Regions from separate parts of the Lapillicoccus sp. genome, predicted to be linked through region 2. Evidence: riboswitches for the same ligand, from Rfam matches in the RefSeq annotation. Region 2 holds a riboswitch; the other holds the start of a gene.
What was found. Region 2 has a riboswitch for cobalamin ahead of cobN (cobaltochelatase subunit CobN). Riboswitches for the same ligand answer to the same signal wherever they lie in the genome.
Positions count from the first base shown of each region.

Region 1: it holds a riboswitch for cobalamin, as region 2 does, so the genes downstream of both, ACLL9L_RS09560 (SCO2322 family protein) here and cobN (cobaltochelatase subunit CobN) in region 2, are expected to answer to the same signal.

Region 1 covers NZ_JBKJPP010000117.1:31,149-41,717, forward strand. Annotated here, with positions in the region: gene ACLL9L_RS09555 (energy-coupling factor transporter transmembrane component T) at 1-645, opposite strand, end outside; gene ACLL9L_RS09560 (SCO2322 family protein) at 699-1,463, opposite strand; cobalamin riboswitch at 1,551-1,681, opposite strand; gene ACLL9L_RS09565 (hypothetical protein) at 1,729-1,941, shown strand; gene ACLL9L_RS09570 (serine hydrolase domain-containing protein) at 1,938-3,284, shown strand; gene ACLL9L_RS09575 (DUF3043 domain-containing protein) at 3,548-4,132, opposite strand; gene ACLL9L_RS09580 (dipeptidase) at 4,188-5,552, shown strand; gene ACLL9L_RS09585 (saccharopine dehydrogenase family protein) at 5,563-6,822, shown strand; gene ACLL9L_RS09590 (metallophosphoesterase family protein) at 6,836-7,627, opposite strand; gene nadA (quinolinate synthase NadA) at 7,656-8,825, opposite strand; gene ACLL9L_RS09600 (glycerate kinase) at 8,929-10,092, shown strand; gene ACLL9L_RS09605 (HesB/IscA family protein) at 10,227-10,569, shown strand, end outside.
Region 2 covers NZ_JBKJPP010000219.1:32,390-42,958, forward strand. Annotated here, with positions in the region: gene ACLL9L_RS19055 (precorrin-2 C(20)-methyltransferase) at 1-161, opposite strand, end outside; gene ACLL9L_RS19060 (precorrin-8X methylmutase) at 158-787, opposite strand; gene ACLL9L_RS19065 (hypothetical protein) at 787-2,040, opposite strand; cobalamin riboswitch at 2,115-2,237, shown strand; gene cobN (cobaltochelatase subunit CobN) at 2,303-5,917, shown strand; gene ACLL9L_RS19075 (VWA domain-containing protein) at 5,914-8,100, shown strand; gene cobO (cob(I)yrinic acid a,c-diamide adenosyltransferase) at 8,100-8,714, shown strand; gene ACLL9L_RS19085 (cobyrinate a,c-diamide synthase) at 8,708-10,111, shown strand; gene ACLL9L_RS19090 (cobalamin biosynthesis protein) at 10,132-10,539, shown strand; gene ACLL9L_RS19095 (HoxN/HupN/NixA family nickel/cobalt transporter) at 10,536-10,569, shown strand, end outside.

The sequences.
Region 1 (10,569 bases), on a different contig from region 2:
CGCACGGCCGTAGCCACGGGACTCCATCGAGGCGGCCAGCTCGAGGGACCGCTCGAGCGATCCCTCGAGCACCGGGGCGGCGAGCCGGCCGAGCTCGAGCAGCCCCCGGCCCGAGTGCCCGCGCAGCCGGCGCGCCGCACGGACCCGCCCGGCGTGAACCACCATCTGCGGGGCGTAGGTGAGGGCGACGACGACGGCCGTGCCGATGTCGTAGAGCGTGGCGGGCACATAGCGCAGCAGCCGCTTCGGACTCGCGAGCGCGTTGGCCGCGCCCAGGCAGGCGAGCGTGGCAGCGAGCCTCAGCCCGTCGACGGCCGACGCGACGAGGGACTCCAGCGTGACCGGGCCGCCGAGCCGGACCCCCGCCGCCCACTCGGGCAGCGGCACCTGGGGCAGCCGGACCAGGACGATGCGCCCCTGGATCCCGTTGCCCAGCACCGCGGTGAGGACCACGCGGACACCGATCGCGACCAGGCCGAGGACGAGGAACGGGACGAAGGCGTTGCTGGCCCCGACCTCCCGCCGCTCGGTGACGACCCATCCGGCCACGACGATCACGAGGACGAGCAGGATCGGGTTCGTCGTGTGGGCGGCTGCCGTGGCCAGTCCGATTCCCCACAGCCACCAGGCCACCGGGTGGAGCATCCGGTGGCCGGTGGCTGGCGGTGAGGGAAACGGCATACGGCGGCGTCGGTGTCTCAGGCCGCGGTCCGACGCCGGCGCAGCGCGCCCCACACGAGGGCTGCCACCACGAGGAGGACGGCGACGAGTCCGACCACGACGCCGCCCGGGAACCCGGACGACGCCGACGCCGCGGGCGCGGTGGCGGGGGCCGCCGCCGCGGACGGGCCCGGGGCGGCGCTCGCCGACGGGGTGGGGGTGGCGATGGTCACCGGGGTGTCGGCGGCCTTCTGCGCGTCGGTCAGGGTCGCGACCTCCGCGCCACAGCCGCTGGTGGGATAGCCGCCCAGCGCGCAGACCAACCCGCCGGACCCGGCGCGGACCTGCGAGACGGCGGCAATGACCTCGGCGCCGGTGGCGGCCGACGCGACGGACGCGCACTTCGCGACCGGCTTCGGCGGGGGCGTGGTCCCGTCGCCGTCCGCGGTGCGGCCGGGGTCGATGACGACGGCGACCCGCTTCTTGCCGGTCTCGGCGGGCGTCGCGTCGCAGACGGCGGCAAAGGTCGGCAGCGCGCGGGGCAGGCGCGGGGTCGTGCCGGTGCCGTCGTCGACGGCGAAGCGCCAGCCCTCGGTGGCCCCGTCGGCGGGGGTCGACTTGTCGGGGCCGACGTCGGAGAAGGTCCAGGCGCCGCCGGCGACCTTGTAGTAACCCCAGTACTGGTAGTTCGCGGCGTGGGCAGCCTGCGCCGGCAGGACGAGGGCCGCCACGGCCGCAACGGCAGCGAGCACGGTCAGTCTCACGCGCTGGGCATGCGGATGGTGGGGGGGTGCTGTGGTCATGAGAAAGCCTCCTCACGGCCGGGTGGGAGGCTTCCCGGGAGACCCGGGAGCTCTGACTCCGGTCCGCTTTCCGCGACGGACGTGAATGGTGGAGCCGGAATCGGCGACAGGCCTTCCGACTTGCCCCCGAGGGGGTTCACGGTTGCGGGACAGCGCCGGACTTGCACCGGCTTTCCCTGCACGTCGACTAACGGTGAGCCGACGGTCCCACGACCGGGTCGGCGCTGTCAAAGCCGCCTCCCGCCACCCCCGGTAGAGTGCGGACATGAGCCAAGAATGGACGTGGGAGCTGCTGGACGCGCAGGGCGCCGTGCTGGACACCGACCTCGGTTCGTCGGCCTTCCCCACGCAGAGCGAGGCGGAGTCGTGGCTGGGGGAGGAGTGGCGCACGCTGCTCGACTCCGGTGTCGACGCGGTCAACCTCAAGGAGGGCGACTCCCAGGTCTACGGCCCGATGAGCCTCCAGCCGGCGGAGTGAGCACCCCTGCCACTGAACTGTCCACGCGACTGCGGCGCACCCTCGAGGCGAGGGTGGTTGAGGCGCAACGGTCGTGGCGCACGCCCGGCCTCTCGGTGGGCGTCGTCCTCGGCGGCCAGCTGGTCTGGTCGCACCACGTCGGCGCAGCCCGACTCGACCCGGTGACACCGGCCGACGACGACACCCAGTTCATGATCGGATCGATCACCAAGACGTTCACCGCCGTGCTGATCATGCAGCTGCGCGATGCCGGACGGCTCAGCCTCGACGACCCGATCGGCACCTGGCTGCCCGACACGAGGCACGCTGCCGTCACCGTCCGTCAGCTCCTGGCCCACTCGTCCGGGCTGGCTCGCGAGCCGGTCGGTCACCTCTGGGAGAGCCTTTCGGCGCCGGACACGGACGCGTTCCTGACCGGGCTCGAGCAGGCCGACCAGGTCCTGCCGCCACACTTCGTCTTCCACTACTCCAACCTCGCATACGCCCTCCTGGGCCAGGTCGTCGAACGGCTCGGCGCCAACTGGGAGAGCGCGGTCACGACACGGATCCTCGAGCCGCTCGGCATGACGCGCACCGGGCTCGCCCCCGCTGCCGACCGCGCCGTCGGCTATCAGGTCGACCCCTTCGCGGGGACGGCGACCGAGGAGCCGGTCCTCGTCCTCAGGGCCACGGCGCCGTTCGGCGGTCTCTGGTCCACGGTCGCCGACATGGCCCGGTATGCCGCGTTCGTCGCCGAGCCCGACCCGGCTGTCCTCGCCAAGGACTCGCTCGACGAGATGTGCCGGCCCCTCGTCATGGTCGACCCCGACGGGTGGACCGGCGCCTACGGGCTCGGGTTCGGGATGGCCCGCCGCGGCGAACGCATCCACGTCGGCCACGGGGGAGCGATGCCCGGCTTCCTGACCGGGCTTCGCGTCCGTCGACCCGACAGGGTGGGTGTCATCGCCTTCGCCAACAGCACGTCCCGGGCGCTGAGCGTCACGTTGGCGGCCGACCTGCTCGATGCCGTCCTCGACGACGCCCCGACCGTGGCGAGGGCGTGGGTCCCGGAGCAGCGCCACCCGGACCTGGAGGAGCTGCTGGGACCGTGGTGGAGCGAGGGCGAGGAGGTCGTCCTCGAGATCCGCTCCGGTGAGCTGTGGATGCGGGTGCCGGCCGGGTCGGCCAACGACGAGACGCGGTTCACTCGGGAGTCGGCCACGACCTTCCGGGCGGTCGAGGGGCGCGAACGCGGGGAGGTCCTCGAGCTGGTCCCCAGCGACGACGGCCCGGTGCAGAAGCTCTATTTCGCGACCTACGCGCTCACCCGCAGGCCGTTGGCGTTCGCCGACCTCGGCGGCTGACCTTCTCAGGAGCATCCGCCTGGGGGGCCGGAGCGCCCGCCACGGCGGGTCCTATGCGTTGAAGCGACACGTGTCTCGACAGACCGCTCAGCACGACGCTCTCCGGTGATGGCGCCTGCGTGCGGGACCTGAGACACCCTGTCGCACCAACGCACAGCACGCGACAGAGGAGCCACAGCGCCCGAGAGGGCCACCGTGCCCGACGGAGGGGACGCACGCGTCAGCTCGGTGAACCCAGGTGGGGAAGACCCGGGCGTGGGAACTCAGGCGGGGAAGCTGCCGCGCTTGACCTGGGGCTTGGGCATCCGGGTGGGCCGGATCTGGAAGGCGCGCATCACGGCATACATGGCTCCACCCGCGGGCACCTTCGTCGGGCCGAACTTGGCGGCGATCTTGGCCTTGACGCGGCGCCACATCAGCACGGCGTCGATGACGGCGACGATGATCAGCCCGTAGACGAGGACGAAGACCGTCGTGAGCGCCCACGTCGTCCTGACGAGCGAGAGCAGCAGGACCAGGAGCATGACCGGGAGCATGATCTCGCCGACGCTCCAGCGGGCATCGACGTAGTCGCGCAGGTAACGGCGCTCCGGGCCCTTGTCGCGCGCCGGCAGGTGGGCGTCGTCGCCGGTCACCATGGCCTCGCGCTGCCTGGCCAGGGCCTCCTTGCGGCGTACCTTGTCGGTGCCACGGGCGGCCTTGCGGTCGGCGACGACCAGCGGGCGCTTGTTGGCGGCCTCCTGGTCGCGACGCCGGGGGGTCGGCCGGTTCTTGGCGCCCGGCCTCGCGTCCGAGGACGCCGCGGCAGGGTGGCCTTGGTCGAGGGACTTCTTCTTGCTCCAGAACACAGGCGCAAGGGTATGCCGTGCCGCCGGGTTTGCCCGCATCGGTAGAGTCGCCGCCGTGACCGACGACGTGCTGACCCGAGACCAGATCACCGCCATCAAGGAGCGCGTGACGGGGTTGATGCCCCAGGTGCGCGCCGACCTCGAGGCCCTGACCCGCATCCCGAGCGTCTCGCTCGACAGCTTCGACCAACAGCACGTCGAGGACAGTGCGAACGCGGTGGCGCATCTGCTGCGTGCCGAGGGCCTCGACGTCGAGATCGTCCGCGAGGGTGGTCGCCCGGCGGTCATCGGCCACCTCGCCGGACCCGAGGGCTCACCGACGGTGACGCTCTACGCCCACCACGACGTGCAGCCCCCCGGCGACGCCGTTGACTGGGACTCCCCGCCGTTCGAGCCGACCGAGCGCGACGGGCGGCTCTACGGGCGTGGGGCCGCCGACGACAAGGCCGGGGTGATGGCCCACGTCGCCGCCCTGCGGGCCCACCACGGTGCGCTTCCCGTCGGCGTGACGATCTTCGTCGAGGGCGAGGAGGAGATCGGCAGCGAGTCGCTCCTGACCATCCTCGAGACGCACGGCGAGCGGCTGCGTGCCGACGCGATCGTGCTGGCCGACTCCGGCAACTGGGACATCGGGGAGCCGGCCCTCACGACGACGCTGCGCGGCATGATCCGGGTCATCGCCACCGTGTCGACGCTCGACCACGGCATCCACTCGGGGATGTTCGGCGGCGCCGTCCCCGACGCCGTCACCGTCCTGGTCCGCCTCCTCGCGACACTGCACGACGAGGACGGCAACGTCACCGTGCAGGGGCTGAAGTCGGGGCAGGCCTCCGACCTCGACTACTCCGAGGAGCGGCTGCGCGCCGAGTCGGGGCTGCTCGACGGCGTCTCGGTGATTGGCTCCGACTCGCTGCTGACCCGGATGTGGAACAAGCCGTCGATCACGACCATCGGCATCAACGCGCCGAGCGTCGAGACGGCGTCCAACACCCTCGTGCCGACGGCGTCGGCGAAGGTCTCCATGCGGATCGCCCCCGACGAGGACCCCAGCGAGGCCTACGCGCTGCTGACCACCCACCTGCACCAGCACGTCGCGTGGGGGGCCAGGCTCGAGGTCACCCTGGACGACGAGGGGCCGGGGTTCGCAGCCGACGCGGACGGTCCGGTCTACGACCAGGCCCGCGCCGCGTTCGCCGACGCGTGGGGCGTCGAGCCGGTCGACATCGGGGTGGGTGGGTCGATCCCGTTCGTGGCACGGTTCGCCGAGAAGTTCCCCGACGCGGGGATCCTCGTCACCGGTGTCGAGGACCCGGACGCCCGGGCCCACGGGGCCAACGAGTCGCTGCACCTCGGCGAGTTCGAGAAGGTCTGCCAGGCCGAGGCCCTGCTCCTTGCCCGCCTCGGCGCGATGCCCCGCTGAGGTTCACCTGATGGCCTCCCGCACCAACCCACCCCGGCGCGAGCACGACATCGTCGTCTACGGCGCGACCGGTTTCGTCGGCCGGCTGCTGGTCGACCACCTCGCCGCCCACGCCCCCGACGGCGCTCGGATCGCCCTGGGCGGACGGTCCCGGGAGCGCCTCGAGCGGCTGCGTGAGTCGCTGACCGGGACGGCACGTGACTGGCCGGTGGTCGTCGCCGACGCCGCCGACCCCGACGAGCTCGGGGCGCTCGCTCGCTCGACCAGGGTCATCGCGACCACCGTGGGGCCGTATGCGCGCTACGGGCTCCCGCTCGCGACGGCCTGCGCCGAGGCCGGCACCCACTACGCCGACCTGACCGGTGAGGTCCTCTACGTGCGTGACGTCATCGACGCCTGCCACGAGACCGCGACCCGCACCGGCGCCCGCCTCGTCACCGCGTGCGGGTTCGACTCCGTCCCCTCCGACCTCGGCGTGCTCATGCTGCACCGACAGGCGCAGGCCGACGGCGCGGGCGGCCTCGGCGACACGACCCTGCTCGTCACCCGGATGCGCGGTGGGGTCAGCGGCGGCACGGTCGACTCGATGCGTGCCCAGCTCGAGGCGCTCGACGCGGACCCGTCGAGGCGCCGGACCGTCCTCGACCCCTTTGCCCTCAGCCCCGACCGGAGCGCGGAGGGCGACGACTCTGCCGAGGGCGACGTCGTCCGGCCCTCCCGCGACGACCTGACCGGGCAGTGGACCGCGCCGTTCGTCATGGCCCCCTTCAACACCCGGATCGTGCGGCGCAGCAACGCGCTGCTCGCTCACGCCTACGGCCCAAGGTTCCGCTACCGCGAGGCGATGGGGTTCGGCACCGACCTCAGGGCTCGCGCGACCGCGCTGGCGGTCACGGTGGGGCTCGGTGTGGCGATGGCGGCGATGTCCAACCCGCTGACCCGGCCGCTCGCCGACCGGGTCGCCCCGGCCCCGGGTCAGGGGCCGGACGAGCAGGCCCGCGCCAACGGCCGGTTCCGGATGGAGGTGCGCACGGTGACCGACACCGGGCGCCGCTACGTCGCCGTCGTCGCGGCCCGCGGCGACCCGGGCTACGCCGCCACCGCAGTGATGCTCGGGGAGTCGGCGCTCTGCCTCGCCTTCGACGAGGGCGAGCAGCACGAGGGTGAGCCGCACGGCGGGGGAGTGCTCACCCCTGCCGTGGCAATGGGTGGGGCGCTCGTGGACCGGCTGCGGGCCCAGGGCTTCACGATGACCGCCGACCCGGAGTGACCGGCTTCGGCGGTCAGTCGTCCGCCGCCGCGGGCCTCTGGACGCCGCGACCGATATCGCGACCGACACCGCGCCAGACGCCGCGGTAGAGGCCGTCGCGCAGCTCCACGGCATACTCCTCCAGCTCGGGCATGCCGCGTTCGGTGGCCACCGCGATCTCCGCCTCGACGTCGTAGGGCACCCGCACGAAGCCGATCCCGAACGGCGCTGGCGCCTGCGACCCGACGACGCCCTCGAGGACGACGTAGGCGGCGGTGGGCTCGTCGAGGGCGTTGCCGACGCTGCCGACGTTGAAGAGGGTGCGCCCGTCGCGCACCTCGAGGTAGGTGTCGTGGATGTCGCCGTAGCCGACGACCGTCGGGCGTGGCCCGTCACCGGTGAGGTCCGTGTTGGCGAACATCCCGTCGAACTCGGCGCTGGTGTGCGAGTGGCGGACCCGGGTGTGCACGCTGGACGCCGACGCGTGGAAGAGGCGCACCCAGCGCCCGCTCATGAGCAGGTCGTGGCTGAGCGGCAGGGTGGCGAGCCACGGCAGCTGTTCGGGCTTGAGCTCGTCACGCCACCAGCGCGAGGACTCCGAGAGGCTCGCGGGATCTCCGGGGATGAAGTCGTCCCAGTTGCCCCGGACGTTCACCTCGCAGCGGTCCCGGGACAGCTCGATGACGTCGGCTCCCCGTGGGCCCTTGCCGATGAAGTCGCCGAGGTTGAGGATGCGGGTGATCCCGCGTGCGTCGATGTCGGCGAGCACTGCCTCGTATGCCGTGAGGTTGCCGTGCACGTCGGAGACGACGGCGATGCGGTCCACGAGTTTCCTTGCGGTAACAGGACGGTCGTCAGTCCTTGGAGGTCACACCGGGCAGGGCCAGCATCTGGTCAAGGGCGACGCGGGCCCAGTGCGCGACGTCAGGGTCGACCTTGATGGCGTTGACGACCCGCCCCTCGACGAGCGACTCCAGCGTCCACACCAGGTGCGGGAGGTCGATGCGGTTCATCGTCGAGCAGTAGCAGACCGATCGTTCGAGGAAGGCGATCTGCTGCGCCGGGAACATCTGCGAGAGGCGCTGCACCAGGTTGAGCTCGGTGCCGACGACCCAGGACGTGCCGTCCGGGGCGGCCGCGATCGTCTGGATGATCCGCTCGGTCGAGCCGATCTCGTCGGCGGCCTCGCACACCTCGTACTGGCACTCCGGGTGGACGATGACCTTGACGCCCGGGATGTCGCGCCGGGCCTGCTCGACGGCCTCGACGGAGAACCGGCCGTGGACCGAGCAGTGGCCGCGCCACAGGATCATCCGGGCAGCCTGCAGCTGCTCGCGGGTCAGCCCGCCGTGCGGCCGGTGGGGGTCGAAGACGACGCACTCCTCCAGCGAGAGCCCCAGGTCGCGGACGGCGGTGTTGCGGCCGAGGTGCTGGTCGGGCAGGAAGAGGACCTTGCCCGTGCCCCCGACCCCGCCGGTCTGCCCGAACGCCCACTCCAGCGCGGTCGCGGCGTTGGACGAGGTGCAGATCGTGCCGCCGTGCCGGCCGGTGAAGGCCTTGATCGCGGCCGAGGAGTTCATGTAGGTCACGGGGATGACGGCATCGGCGATGCCGGCGTCGACCAGGTCGTCCCACGCGTCGTCGACCTGCGCGATCGCGGCCATGTCGGCCATCGAGCAGCCGGCGGCGAGGTCGGGCAGGATCACCGTCTGTGCGTCCCCGGTGAGGATGTCGGCGGACTCGGCCATGAAGTGCACACCGCAGAACACGATCCACGGCGCGTCCGGTCGCGCGGCGGCCTGCTGCGCCAGCTTGAAGCTGTCGCCGGTCACGTCCGCGAACTCGATGACCTCGTCGCGCTGGTAGTGGTGGCCGAGGACGAAGACCTGCTGGCCCAGCGTCGCCTTCGCGGCCCGGGCGCGCGCCACCAGGTCGGGATCGGACGGCGCGGGCAGGTCGCCCGGGCACTCCACCCCGCGCTCGGAGGCGAGGTCGCGCCCCTGGCCGAGGACCAGCAGGGGCATGAGGGAGGGCCGGGGGTGCGTGCCGCTGTCGACAGGGGTGCTCACTGCTCGATCGTATGCCGGTGGGCTCCTGCGGCCGTCGTCGGCCTGAGACGATGACGTCGTGCGCGTCATCCTCGCCCCCGACCGGTTCGCCGGGACCCTCACCGCGCCCGAGGCGGCCGAGGCGATGGCTGCCGGATGGCGCCGGCGCGCCCCCCGCGACGAGCTCGTGCTCCTGCCGATGTCCGACGGCGGCATGGGTTTCCTCGACGTCCTCGCCCCGAGCGTTGGCGGCGAGACCCTCGCCGCGACCGTGTCCGACCCGCTGGGTCGGCCGGTGCCCGCGGCGGTCCTCGTGGCGGACCGCGGTGGGGTGCTCACGGCATACCTCGACGCCGGGCAGGCCTGCGGCCCCCAGCTGCTCACCGGCGACGAGCGGGACCCCACCCGCACGACCTCCGTGGGGGTGGGGGAGCTGCTCGCCACCGCCCTGGAGGCGGGCGCCCGCCGGATCGTCGTCGGCGTGGGCGCCGTTGCCACCCATGACGCCGGGGCCGGGCTGCTCGCGGCCTTCGGCGTCGGCAGCCGGGGGCGACTCGCCCGGGGTGGCCTCGCGCTCGCCGACCTCACCACCGGCGACCTCGACAGGCTCGATGCCGCCGTCGACCGGTTCCGCGACATCGAGCTGGTCCTCGCCACCGCCCACGCCCTGCCGCTGCTGGGGCTGCAGGGCACCAGCGCGGTCGATGCGGAGGGCCGTGGCGCAACTGCACGCCAGGCCCAGGACCTCGAGTCCGCACTGGGCCACTTCGCCGACCTCGTCCGGCGGGTACGTCCCGAGCGCGCCGACCTGCTGACAACCAGACCGCGGCGCCTCGACAAGGAGCCCGGAGCAGGAGCCGGCGGGGGACTGGGACACGCGCTGCTCGTTCTCGGCGGCCGCCGCCGCAGCGGTGTCGACGTCGTGAGTGAAGCCGTGGGGCTGCGCGAGGCGATCGAGGGCGCGGACCTCGTCGTGACCGGAGAGGGGACCTTTGACTGGCAGAGCCTGCACGACCGGGTCGTGGCGGGGGTGGCGCAGCTGGCCCTGGAGAGCGGTGTCCCGTCGATCGTTGTCGCCGGACAGGTCTCGGTCGGGCGCCGCGAGACCATGGCCGCAGGACTCTCGGGCACGTATGCCGTGGCGGAGCGCCCCCCGCAGGTGGCCGCCGCGCTCGCTGACCCGGTCGCCACCCTGGGCGCGCGGGTGGCGCGGGTGGCCGCCACCTGGTCCCCCGCCGGCTGAGGGACGGCGTACCCTGATCGGGTGAGGGGAACAGATCCCCCGCGACCGGGGTTGACGCCTACGCACAGCCCCACCGAAAAGTCACAGCCCCACTGCACGTCACAGCCTCACTCGCAAGCCAAAGGACGATACCTATGAGCGTTCAGGACCAGACCCAGACCGAAGCCCCCAAGGCCGAGACCGAGACCCACGGCATCGAGCTCACGGACGTGGCAGCAGCCAAGGTCAAGAGCCTCCTGGAGCAGGAAGGCCGCGACGACCTGCGACTGCGCGTCGGCGTGCAGCCGGGCGGGTGCTCCGGCCTGATCTACCAGCTCTACTTCGACGAGCGCTCGCTCGACGGTGACCTGGTGCGCGACTTCGGCGGTGTCGAGGTCGTCGTCGACCGGATGAGTGCCCCCTACCTCGGCGGCGCCACGGTCGACTTCGCCGACACGATCGAGAAGCAGGGCTTCACCATCGACAACCCCAACGCGG
Region 2 (10,569 bases):
GGAGCGGCGATCGTGCGGGCGATGCTGCGACCGTGCTGGGCGCTGTGGAAGGCCACCACCTCGACCTCACGGATGACCTCGACGGCCCGCAGGGTGAGCAGCCTGGGGTCTCCGGGCCCGAGCCCGACGCCGTAGAGCCGACCGGTCCGGGTGCTGGTCATTCTTCCTCGCTCGCGATCGCGTTGACGGCCGCCGCCGTGATGGCGCTGCCGCCCCGACGGCCACGGACGGTGAGGTGGTCGAGGCCGAGGTCGTTGGCCGCGAGGGCATCCTTGGACTCGACGGCGCCGATGAACCCGACCGGGATGCCGATGATGGCGGCTGGACGGATGCCGCTGTGCGACAGCATCTCCAGCAGGTGGAAGAGGGCCGTTGGCGCGTTGCCGATCGCCACCACCGCGCCGTCGAGACGGTCCCGCCACAGCTCGACGGCGGCGGCGGTGCGGGTGGTGCCCAGCTGGGTTGCGAGCCCCGGCACACGCGGGTCGTCGAGCAGGCAGACCACGTCGTTGTCGGCGGGGAGCCGGCGCCGTGTGACGCCGCTCGCCACCATGCTCACGTCACACAGGACGGGCGCCCCGTCGCGCAGGGCGGTCCGGGCGCGACCGACCAACCCGGGGGAGTGCGCGACGTCGCTGGCCAGGTCCACCTGGCCGCAGGCGTGGATCATCCGGACGACGACCTGGGCGGTCTCGGGGTCGAACGCCCGCAGGTCGGCCTCGGCCCGGATCGTCGCGAACGACCTCCGGTAGATCTCGGCGCCGTCCCTCTCGTAGTCGTACCGCATCAGACGGGCTCAGCTCCCTCGTGGTGGGTGGTGACGACGCTGTCGTCGGGGGCGTGGGTGCGCACGACGTAGCGCCCCTCGCCGGAGGCGACGGCCTCGGCGCGGGCGCCGCCCGGGTGCCCGCACCGGCGCTCACAGCCGGAGACGTGCAGGGGCCGCTGGTGGTGACGCCCCGCCAGGTGCGGCGCGTCGACGTGCACGTCGGAGGTCGCCGAGGCGCACCCCGGTCTGCCGACACAGGCGCTCACCCCGGCCAGCGGCGACGTCCGGTCGGTGAGCAGGCCGGCTCGTCGGAACCGGGCGAGGGCGTCGTGGGCGCTCGCGCCGTCCAGGCCGCCGACCACGACCGTGCGCCACGGCGTGACCCGGATCGGTGCCACCCCCGGTCCCAGGACGGACGCCGAGGCGAGCGCGACGATCTCCTGCCACGTCGTTGCGTCCGCCCGGCCCAGCGGGAGCCCGACGGTGACCGCCCACGTGCCGCGGTGCGGGCCGAGCAGCCCGAACGCCGTTGCGGCAGAGGTGTCCACGGTGACAGAGGTGTCCACGGCGACAGCGGTCGATGCGTCGTCCAACGGCGCGACCCGGTCCGCGGCCGCGCCGAGATCCGCGACCCGCCAGGCGTCAGGGCTGGTCGCCGCCCGCACTCCGAGGAACGATCGGGCCGCCTCCACGAGCAGCCCAGCGGCTCCGGCCGGGGAGGCGGTGCGGGTCGTGGGACGGTCGCCGACCCACAGGCGCAGGTCGCCGGGGGGTTGTCCGACGACGGCCAGGTCGGGACCCAGAGCGAGGACGTCGCCCCTGCCGTCGTCGACGGCGAAGAGGAAGCGACCGGAGAGCCCGGTGAGGTCCGGCGCCGAGCAGACGAGCGCGTCGAGGTCCGCGACGACGGTCTCGATGTCGACGAGTCCGCGACCGTCCAGCCCGGCCCAGGGGGACGCCACGACGTTGCGCACGCGGTCGTGGGCCGGTGACGGCAGCATCCCCACGGCGAACAGGCGGTCGGCCAGCTCCTGGCCGGACCCCCCGTCCAGGCCCCTCAGCTGGACGTTGCCCCGGGAGGTCAGGTGCAGACTGGCGTCACCCAGCTCCGTTGCGGCACCGACGATCACCTCGAGCTGAGGGGGTCGCAGACGTCCACCCGGAACGCGCACCCGGGCCACGTGGCCGTCGGCCGCCGGGTGCAGGCGCAACGTCCCCGGGCACCGGTCGTCGGGGCGACGGCCGTCGGTGGTGGCGGAGGAGGGCAGCATGGCGCGGAGCATACCCACCGTCGATGGCGCGTCGATCCGTCGTCCGCTACGCTCCGGGACGACGCCCGACTGGGTGTCACTCCACCGAAGGTGACACCTGGGGAGGAAGCCGGTTAGAGCCCGGCACGGTCCCGCCACTGTGTCCACGCCCCCCAGCGTGGAAGTCAGGAACTCCCGTCACCTTCACTCAGCCCGGGGCGCGGACACCCCAGGAAGAGAGCACGCGTTGCTGCTCCTGCTGTCGACCTCTGACACCGATCTCATGAGTGCCCGCTCGGCCCGCGGCCCGGTCCCGTGGCGTTACGACAACCCCTCACGGATGCACGCCGGCGACCTGCCCACGCTCCTCGAGGGCGTCGACCTCGTGGTGGTGCGGCTCCTTGGTGGACGGCGGGCCTGGGCAGAGGGTCTCGGGCTGCTCCTGGCCGGCCGGCGACCGGTCGTCGTCCTCACCGGCGAGCAGGCTCCCGACGCCGACCTCATGGCCCTGTCGACGGTGCCGGCAGGGATCGCTGCGCAGGCCCACGCCTACCTCGCCCACGGCGGTCCGGAGAACCTCGCCCGGCTCGCGGCGTTCCTGTCCGACACCGTGCTGCTCACGGGAGTGGGCTTCGAGGCGCCCGCCCCCGCCCCGTCCTGGGGACGGCTGGAACGGCTGGAAGGGCTGGAGCGGGCCGCGGCCGCCGGTCCCGACGGGCCCCGCCCGAGCGTCGCGGTGCTCTACTACCGGGCCCACCACCTGAGCGGCAACACCGCCTTCGTCGACGCCCTCTGCCGACAGATCGAGGTCGCCGGGGGTCGGGCGCTGCCGATCTGGTGCGCTTCCCTGCGCGACACCACGCCCGAGCTGCTCGCCGCGCTGGCCGAGGCCGACTCCATCGTCACCACCGTCCTCGCGGCGGGTGGCACCCGGCCGGCGGACGCCCAGGCCGGGGGCGACGAGAGCGCCTGGGACGCAGGGGCACTGGCCGCCCTGGACCGCCCGATCCTGCAGGCCCTGTGCCTGACGGGGTCGCGGGCGACGTGGGAGGCCGGCAGCGAGGGACTCTCTCCCCTGGATGCCGCGACGCAGGTCGCGGTCCCGGAGTTCGACGGCCGGATCATCACGGTTCCGTTCTCGTTCAAGGAGATCGACGCCGACGGGCTGCCCGCCTACACGCCCGATATCGAGCGGTCTGCCCGCGTCGCGGGCATCGCGGTCGCGCATGGCCGGCTGAGGCACGTCGCCCCGGCGGACCACCGGGTGGCCCTGGTCCTGTCGGCCTATCCCACCAAGCACGCCCGGATCGGCAACGCGGTCGGCCTCGACACCTCGGCGAGTGCCATGGCGCTGCTCGGTCGGATGCGTGACGAGGGGTGGGACGTGGGTCCGGCCGAGGGGCCGGACGCCCTGCCGGGCCTGGCGACGGGCGCCGGTGACGACCTCATCCACGCGCTCATCGAGGCCGGCGGTTACGACGAGAACTGGCTCACCGAGGGGCAGCTCGCGTCCAACCCGGTGCGCATCCCCGCCGCCGACTACCGCCGCTGGTATGCCGCCCTGCCGCGCTCCCTTCGTGAGGACGTCGAACGCCACTGGGGTCCGCCGCCGGGCGAGCTCTACGTCGACCGGAGCCGCAACCCCGAGGGTGACCTCGTCCTCGCGGCGTTGCGCGCGGGCAACGTGCTCGTCCTCGTGCAGCCGCCGCGGGGGTTCGGTGAGAACCCCATCGCCATCTACCACGACCCCGACCTGCCGCCCTCGCACCACTACCTCGCGGCATACCGGTGGATCGGGTCCGCCCGGGCGGACGGGGGGTTCGGCGCCGACGCGGTCATCCACCTGGGCAAGCACGGCAACCTCGAGTGGCTGCCCGGCAAGAACGCCGGGCTCTCCGCCGGCTGCGGCCCGGACGCGGCGCTCGGTAACCTCCCCCTCATCTACCCGTTCCTCGTCAACGACCCCGGCGAGGGGACCCAGGCAAAGCGGCGCGCCCACGCGGTGATCATCGACCACCTCGTGCCGCCGATGGCGCGGGCGGAGAGCTATGGCGACATCGCCCGGCTTGAGCAGCTCCTCGACGAGCACGCGAGCATCGCGGCCCTCGACCCGGCCAAGCTGCCGGCGATCCGCGGGCAGATCTGGACCCTGATGCAGGCCGCCAAGCTGGACCACGACCTCGGCCTGTCCGACCGTCCCGAGGATGAGCGCTTCGACGACATGATCATGCACGTCGACGGGTGGCTGTGCGAGATCAAGGACTCCCAGATCCGCGACGGGCTGCACGTCTTCGGTCAGGCGCCCACCGGTGGACCGCGCGTCGACCTGGTCCTGGCGATCCTGCGGGCCCGGCAGATCTTCGGCGGGAGCGTCAGCGTTCCCGGCCTGCGCGAGGCCCTGGGGCTGGACGAGTCCGAGCACGAGCGGGCCAGCGTCGACCTCGCCGAGGAGCGGGCCAGGGAGCTCGTCGAGGCCCTCGACGCCGGCGACTGGAACGACGCCGCCGTCGACAAGGCCGTCAGCCTCGTCCCGGCGCACCAGGCGGGCGCGGTGCGCGAGGTGCTCGACTTCGCCGTGACCCAGGTGGTGCCGAGGCTCGCGGCGACCCCGCAGGAGCTGGACAACACCATCCGGGCCCTGCGCGGCGGCTTCGTCGAGGCCGGGCCGAGCGGCTCGCCCCTGCGTGGCCTCGTCAGCGTCCTGCCCACCGGACGCAACTTCTACTCCGTCGACCCCAAGGCCATCCCCAGCCAGCTCGCGTGGGTGACCGGCCAGCTCCTCGCCGACTCCCTCCTCGAGCGGCACCGTGCCGAGACGGGGACCTGGCCCAGCTCGGTGGGTCTGTCCCTGTGGGGCACCTCCGCCATGCGCACCGCCGGTGACGACATCGCCGAGGCGCTGGCCCTGCTCGGGGTCCGACCTCTCTGGGACGAGGCGTCACGGCGGGTCACCGGCCTCGAGCCGATCCGCGCCGACGAGCTCGGTCGCCCGCGGGTGGACGTCACGCTGCGCATCTCGGGCTTCTTTCGCGACGCCTTCCCGCACGTGGTGGCCATGCTCGACGACGCCGTGAACCTCGCAGCCGACCTCGACGAGGGCCCGGAGGACAACCATGTCCGAGCCCACGTCCAGGCCGACCTCGCCGAGCACGGCGACCGCCGGCGGGCGACCACCCGGATCTTCGGGTCCCGCCCCGGCACCTATGGCGCCGGGCTGCTCCAGCTCATCGACTCGCGCGACTGGCGCACCGACGCCGACCTGGCCGAGGTCTACACGGTCTGGGGTGGTTACGCCTACGGGCGCGGGCTGGACGGCCAGCCCGCGCGGGAGGAGATGGAGACGGCATACCGGCGGATCGCGGTGGCCGCCAAGAACACCGACACCCGTGAGCACGACATCGCCGACTCCGACGACTACTTCCAGTACCACGGGGGGATGGTCGCGGCGGTGCGGGCGCTGACCGGGACCTCGCCCGCGGCCTACATCGGCGACAGCACCCGTCCCGAGTCGGTCCGCACCCGCAGCCTGCACGAGGAGACCTCCCGGGTGTTCCGCGCCCGCGTGGTCAACCCCCGATGGATGGAGGCGATGCGGAGGCACGGCTACAAGGGCGCGTTCGAGATGGCCGCGACGGTGGACTACCTCTTCGGCTACGACGCGACGACGGGGGTCGTCGACGACTGGATGTATGAGCGGCTCACGCAGGAGTACGTCTTCGACGAGACGAACCGCGAGTTCCTCCAGCAGGCGAACCCCTGGGCCCTGCACGGCATGGTCGAGCGACTCCTCGAGGCGACCTCGCGCGGCCTGTGGGCCGAGCCCGACCCGGACGTGGTCGCGCGACTGCAGCAGGTCTACCTCGACGTCGAGGGCGACCTCGAGGGGGGAGAGCGATGAACCACGACACGGTGAGCTATCCCTTCACGGCGGTCGTCGGCATGGACGACCTGTCCCTGGCTCTGTGCCTCGCCGTCGTCTCGCCGGCCATCGGCGGCGTCCTGGTGCGCGGTGAGAAAGGCACGGCGAAGTCGACGATGGTCCGCGGCCTCGCGTCGGTCCTGCCACCCGTGAGCGTGGTCGAGGGGTGCCGGTTCAGCTGCGACCCGCTCGCACCCGACCCGGGGTGCCCGGATGCGCCGCACCCGAGCGTGACCTCGGGGGCGGGAGCCGCGGTGGATCGGCCGGTGCGCCTCGTCGAGCTCCCCGTCGGCGCGAGCGAGGACCGTCTCGTCGGCTCGCTCCACCTCGACCGGCTGGTCTCCACCGGTCGCGTCGCCTTCGACCCCGGCCTGCTCGCCCGGGCCCACCGCGGGATCCTCTACGTCGACGAGGTCAACCTCCTGCCCGACCACCTCGTCGACACGCTGCTCGACGCCGCCGCCATGGGGCGCGCCCGGATCGAGCGGGAGAGCGTCTCCGTGACGCACGCCGCACGCTTCGTCCTCGTCGGCACGATGAACCCCGAGGAGGGCGACCTGCGCCCCCAGCTGCTCGACCGTTTCGGTCTCACCGTCGAGGTCGCCGCCGACCGCGACCCGGCCGCCCGCGTGCAGGTGGTGCGCCGCCGGCTGGCCTACGAGGCGGACCCCCGGGCCTTCGCGGCCGACTACGCCGACAGCGACGAGGCGCTGGCGCGGCGGCTCAGCGACGCACGGGACGGCGTCGGGTCGGTCGACCTGCCCGACAGCGCCGTGGTCAGCATCGCGTCGTTGTGCGCCGCCTACGACCTCGACGGGCTGCGTGGCGACCTCGTCGTGGCGAGGTGCGCCGTGGCCCATGCGGCCTGGTGCGGGCGGGATGTCGTCTCGAACGACGACATCCGGGTGGCAGCGCGGCTCGCGCTGCCCCACCGCCGCCGCCGCAACCCGTTCGACAGCAGCGACTCCAGTGCCCGCGGCCTCGACGACCTCCTCGACGAGATGGTGCCGGCCACGCCTCCCGAGGGTCCCGAACCGCCGGCCTCCCCGGATCCGGAGGCGGACGGCCCGGTCGGCGGCCCAGCACCCGAGGCTGAGACGTCGTCCGAGGGGGAGCCGGCGTCCGAGGGGGAGCCGGCGTCCGAGGGGGAGCCGGCGTCCGAGGCCGAGACGGTGCCCAAGGGACAGACGCCACCCGAGACGCCCCAGTCGTGCGACGCGCACGACGGGTCCCCGCAGCAGGCTCGGGGGCGCGGGGCCGAGACTCAGGGTGAGCCCACCGGCACACCGTATGCCGCTCACCTCCTGCGCCTCGATCGTGCCGGTCGGGGGGTCGTCGGTCGTCGGTCGGCCGCCATCACGGCCGTTGGTCGCCATGTGCGTCCCGTGGGTCTGGATGACGCCCGGGGACAGGGACTTTCGCTCATGGGCACCGTCCTCGCCGCAGCGACCCGCACCGCAGCAACCCGCACGGCAGCGACCCGCACCGCAGGCTCGCGACCCGGCGGGGACGGACCGGGCGAGCTCGGGCGGATCGCCCTGTCCGCGACGGACCTGCGACGCAGCCTGCGCCACGGAAAGGAGGGCAACCTCGTCGTCTTCGTCGTCGACACGTCAGGGTCGATGGGGGCGGCCCGGCGCGTCCGTGAGGTCAAGACCGCGGTGGTCTCCCTGCTGCTCGACGCCTACCAGCGTCGCGACAAGGTGGCGGTGCTCACCTTCGGCGACCGGTCCGCGCACGTCGTCCTGCCGCCCACCTCGAGCGTCGAGCTCGCCGAACGGCTCCTCACCCGGGTGGCCACCGGCGGCCGCACGCCGCTGGCCGAGGGCATCGCCGCGGCAACCGACCTCGTCCGTCGCGAACGCGCCCGCGACCCTCACCGGCGGGCCCTGGTGCTGCTCATGACGGACGGCCGGGCGAACGCCGGTCCCGACGCGCTCGCCAGGGCCCTCGAGGCCGCGGCGGAGGCGTCGCGCCGCGACGGTGAGTGGGTCGTCGTCGACTGCGAGGACCCCCGGGCGGTCGTGCGACTCGGTCTGGCCCGGACCATGGCCGGCGCACTCGGTGCCCGGTGCCTCGAGCTCGACGACCTTGCGGCCCACACCCTGGTCCGGGCCGTCCGGGCCGTCACGAACGAGCACCCGCAGAGGGGAGTGGCCTGATGCCGCAGGGTCAACCGGAGAGCGTCCCCCGGGACGGGCTCACCACCAGGCAGCGCCGCAACCGGCCACTGCTGATCGTCCACACCGGCGACATGAAGGGCAAGTCCACCGCAGCGTTCGGCCTGGGCCTGCGCGGCTGGAACCAGGGGTGGGACACCGCGGTCTTCCAGTTCGTCAAGTCGGCGAAGTGGAAGGTGGGCGAGGAGAACGCCTTCAAGGCACTGGGGGAGCTGCACTCCGAGAAGGGGATCGGTGGTCCGGTGCAGTGGCACAAAATGGGTGAGGGCTGGAGCTGGGCCCGCAAGCCGGGCAGCGACCAGGACCACGCGGAGGCGGCCCTGCAGGGATGGCACGAGATCAAGCGTCGTCTCGCCGAACAGGCCCACGACCTCTACATCCTCGACGAGTTCACCTACCCCATGGCGTGGGGCTGGGTCGACGTGGACGAGGTCGTCGAGACCCTCCGCGCCCGCCCAGGGCACCAGCACGTCGTCATCACCGGCCGACGGGCCCACCCGGCGCTCATCGAGGTGGCCGACCTCGTCACGGAGATGACGAAGGTCAAGCACCCCATGGACACGGGCGCCAAGGGCCAGCGGGGCATCGAATGGTGACCCTGCCCCGGGTCGTCATCGCGGCCCCGGCCTCCGGCCACGGCAAGACGATGATCGCGACGGGCCTCATGGCGGCGCTGCGCGCAGTGGGGTATGCCGTGTCTCCTCACAAGGTCGGACCCGACTACATCGACCCCGGCTACCACGCCGTCGCGGCGGGCCGGCCCGGGCGCAACCTGGACCCGCACCTGCAGTCCGAGGCACTCGTCGCCCCGCTGCTCGTGCACGGGGCCCTCACCCCCGAGCCTGCGGACGTGGCGGTGATCGAGGGCGTCATGGGCCTGTTCGACGGGGCCATCGGCACCCGCGGACACAGCTCCACCGCCCACGTCGCGCGGCTCGTCGGGGCGCCGGTCGTGCTCGTGGTCGACTGCAGCTCGACCGCCCGCAGCGTCGGGGCGGTCGTCCACGGCTTCGCGCACTTCGACCCCGACGTGCAGGTCGCCGGGGTGATCCTCAACAACGTCGCCTCGGCACGCCACGAGGCCGAGGCACGGGAGGGCGTCGAAAGCACCGGCGTCCCCGTCCTCGGGTGCGTGCCGCGCCGGCCCGACGTCGTCGTCCCGAGTCGACACCTGGGGCTCGTCCCCGCGGCCGAGCGCCGCCAGCAGGCGACGGGCGCGGTCGACGCGCTGGCGACCCTCATCGCCGGGCACGTCGACCTCGAGGCCGTCGTCGCCCTCGCGCGCCGAGCGCCGGACCTCGACGTGGAGCCGTGGTCCCCGACCCGGGCGGTGGGCGGACCCGTGGCCGACGGGCCACGGATTGCCGTGGCAGGCGGCGTCGCCTTCACCTTCGGCTACGCGGAGACCACCGAGCTGCTCACGGCCGCGGGCGCCGAGGTGGTCGGCTTCGACCCGGTCCACGACCGCGAGCTCCCCTCGGGCGTGTCCGGACTCGTCATCGGCGGCGGTTTCCCCGAGGCCCACGCACACGTGTTGTCCCAGAACGCCTCTCTTCGGCGGGCCATCCAGGCCTTCGTGGTCGGGGGCGGGGCGGTCGCGGCCGAGTGCGCCGGGCTGCTCTATCTCGGCACCGCGATCGAGGACGAGCCGATGTGTGGGGTGCTGCCGTTCACCGCGGCCATGGGTTCGCGCCTCACCCTTGGCTACCGCACGGCCGTGGCGCTGTCGGACAGCGTGCTGGCCAGGGTGGGGGAGCGCGTGACCGGGCACGAGTTCCACCGGACGGTGATCACGCCCGACCTGGGGCCCGGCGCCGAGCAGGGCGCCTGGGGGTGGGTCGGGTCGACCGGCGAGACGGTGCGGGAGGGGTTCGTCGATGGCCGCGTCCACGCGTCCTACCTCCACGTGCACTGGGCCGGGCACCCCCGACTGGCCCGTCGCTTCGTCGAGGCCGCCGCGGCCGCCGCGGCCGCCCGGGGGAGCGCGGCGTGAGCAACCAGAGGGAGTGCGGCATGAGGGAGCAGGGAGAGCGACTCGGGCGCGTCGTCGTCGGGGTGGGGGGTCGCAGGGGCGCCGACCCCGAGGAGCTCGTGGCCCTGGTCCGGGCCGAGCTCGGGGTGCACGACCTGATCGCCGAGCGGGTCGACGTGGTCGCCACCCTCGACCGTCGGGCAGGGGAGCCGGGCGTGCGCCTGCTCGCGGCGCGGCTGGGAGCCCGCGTCACGGCATACAGTGCCGTGGCTCTCGCGGCCATGGACGTGCCGAGCCCGAGCGACGTCGTCCGGGGTCACACCGGCACAGCGGGGGTCGCGGAGGCGGCGGTGCTCGCGGCGGGAGCACATTTGTTGTGCCACAAGCGATCCGGAGCCGACTGGACGGTCGCGATCGGCGTCTCGGACACCCGTGGGGAGGCGCGATGAGCGTCGTCGGGCCGGGAGCCGGCACCTGGA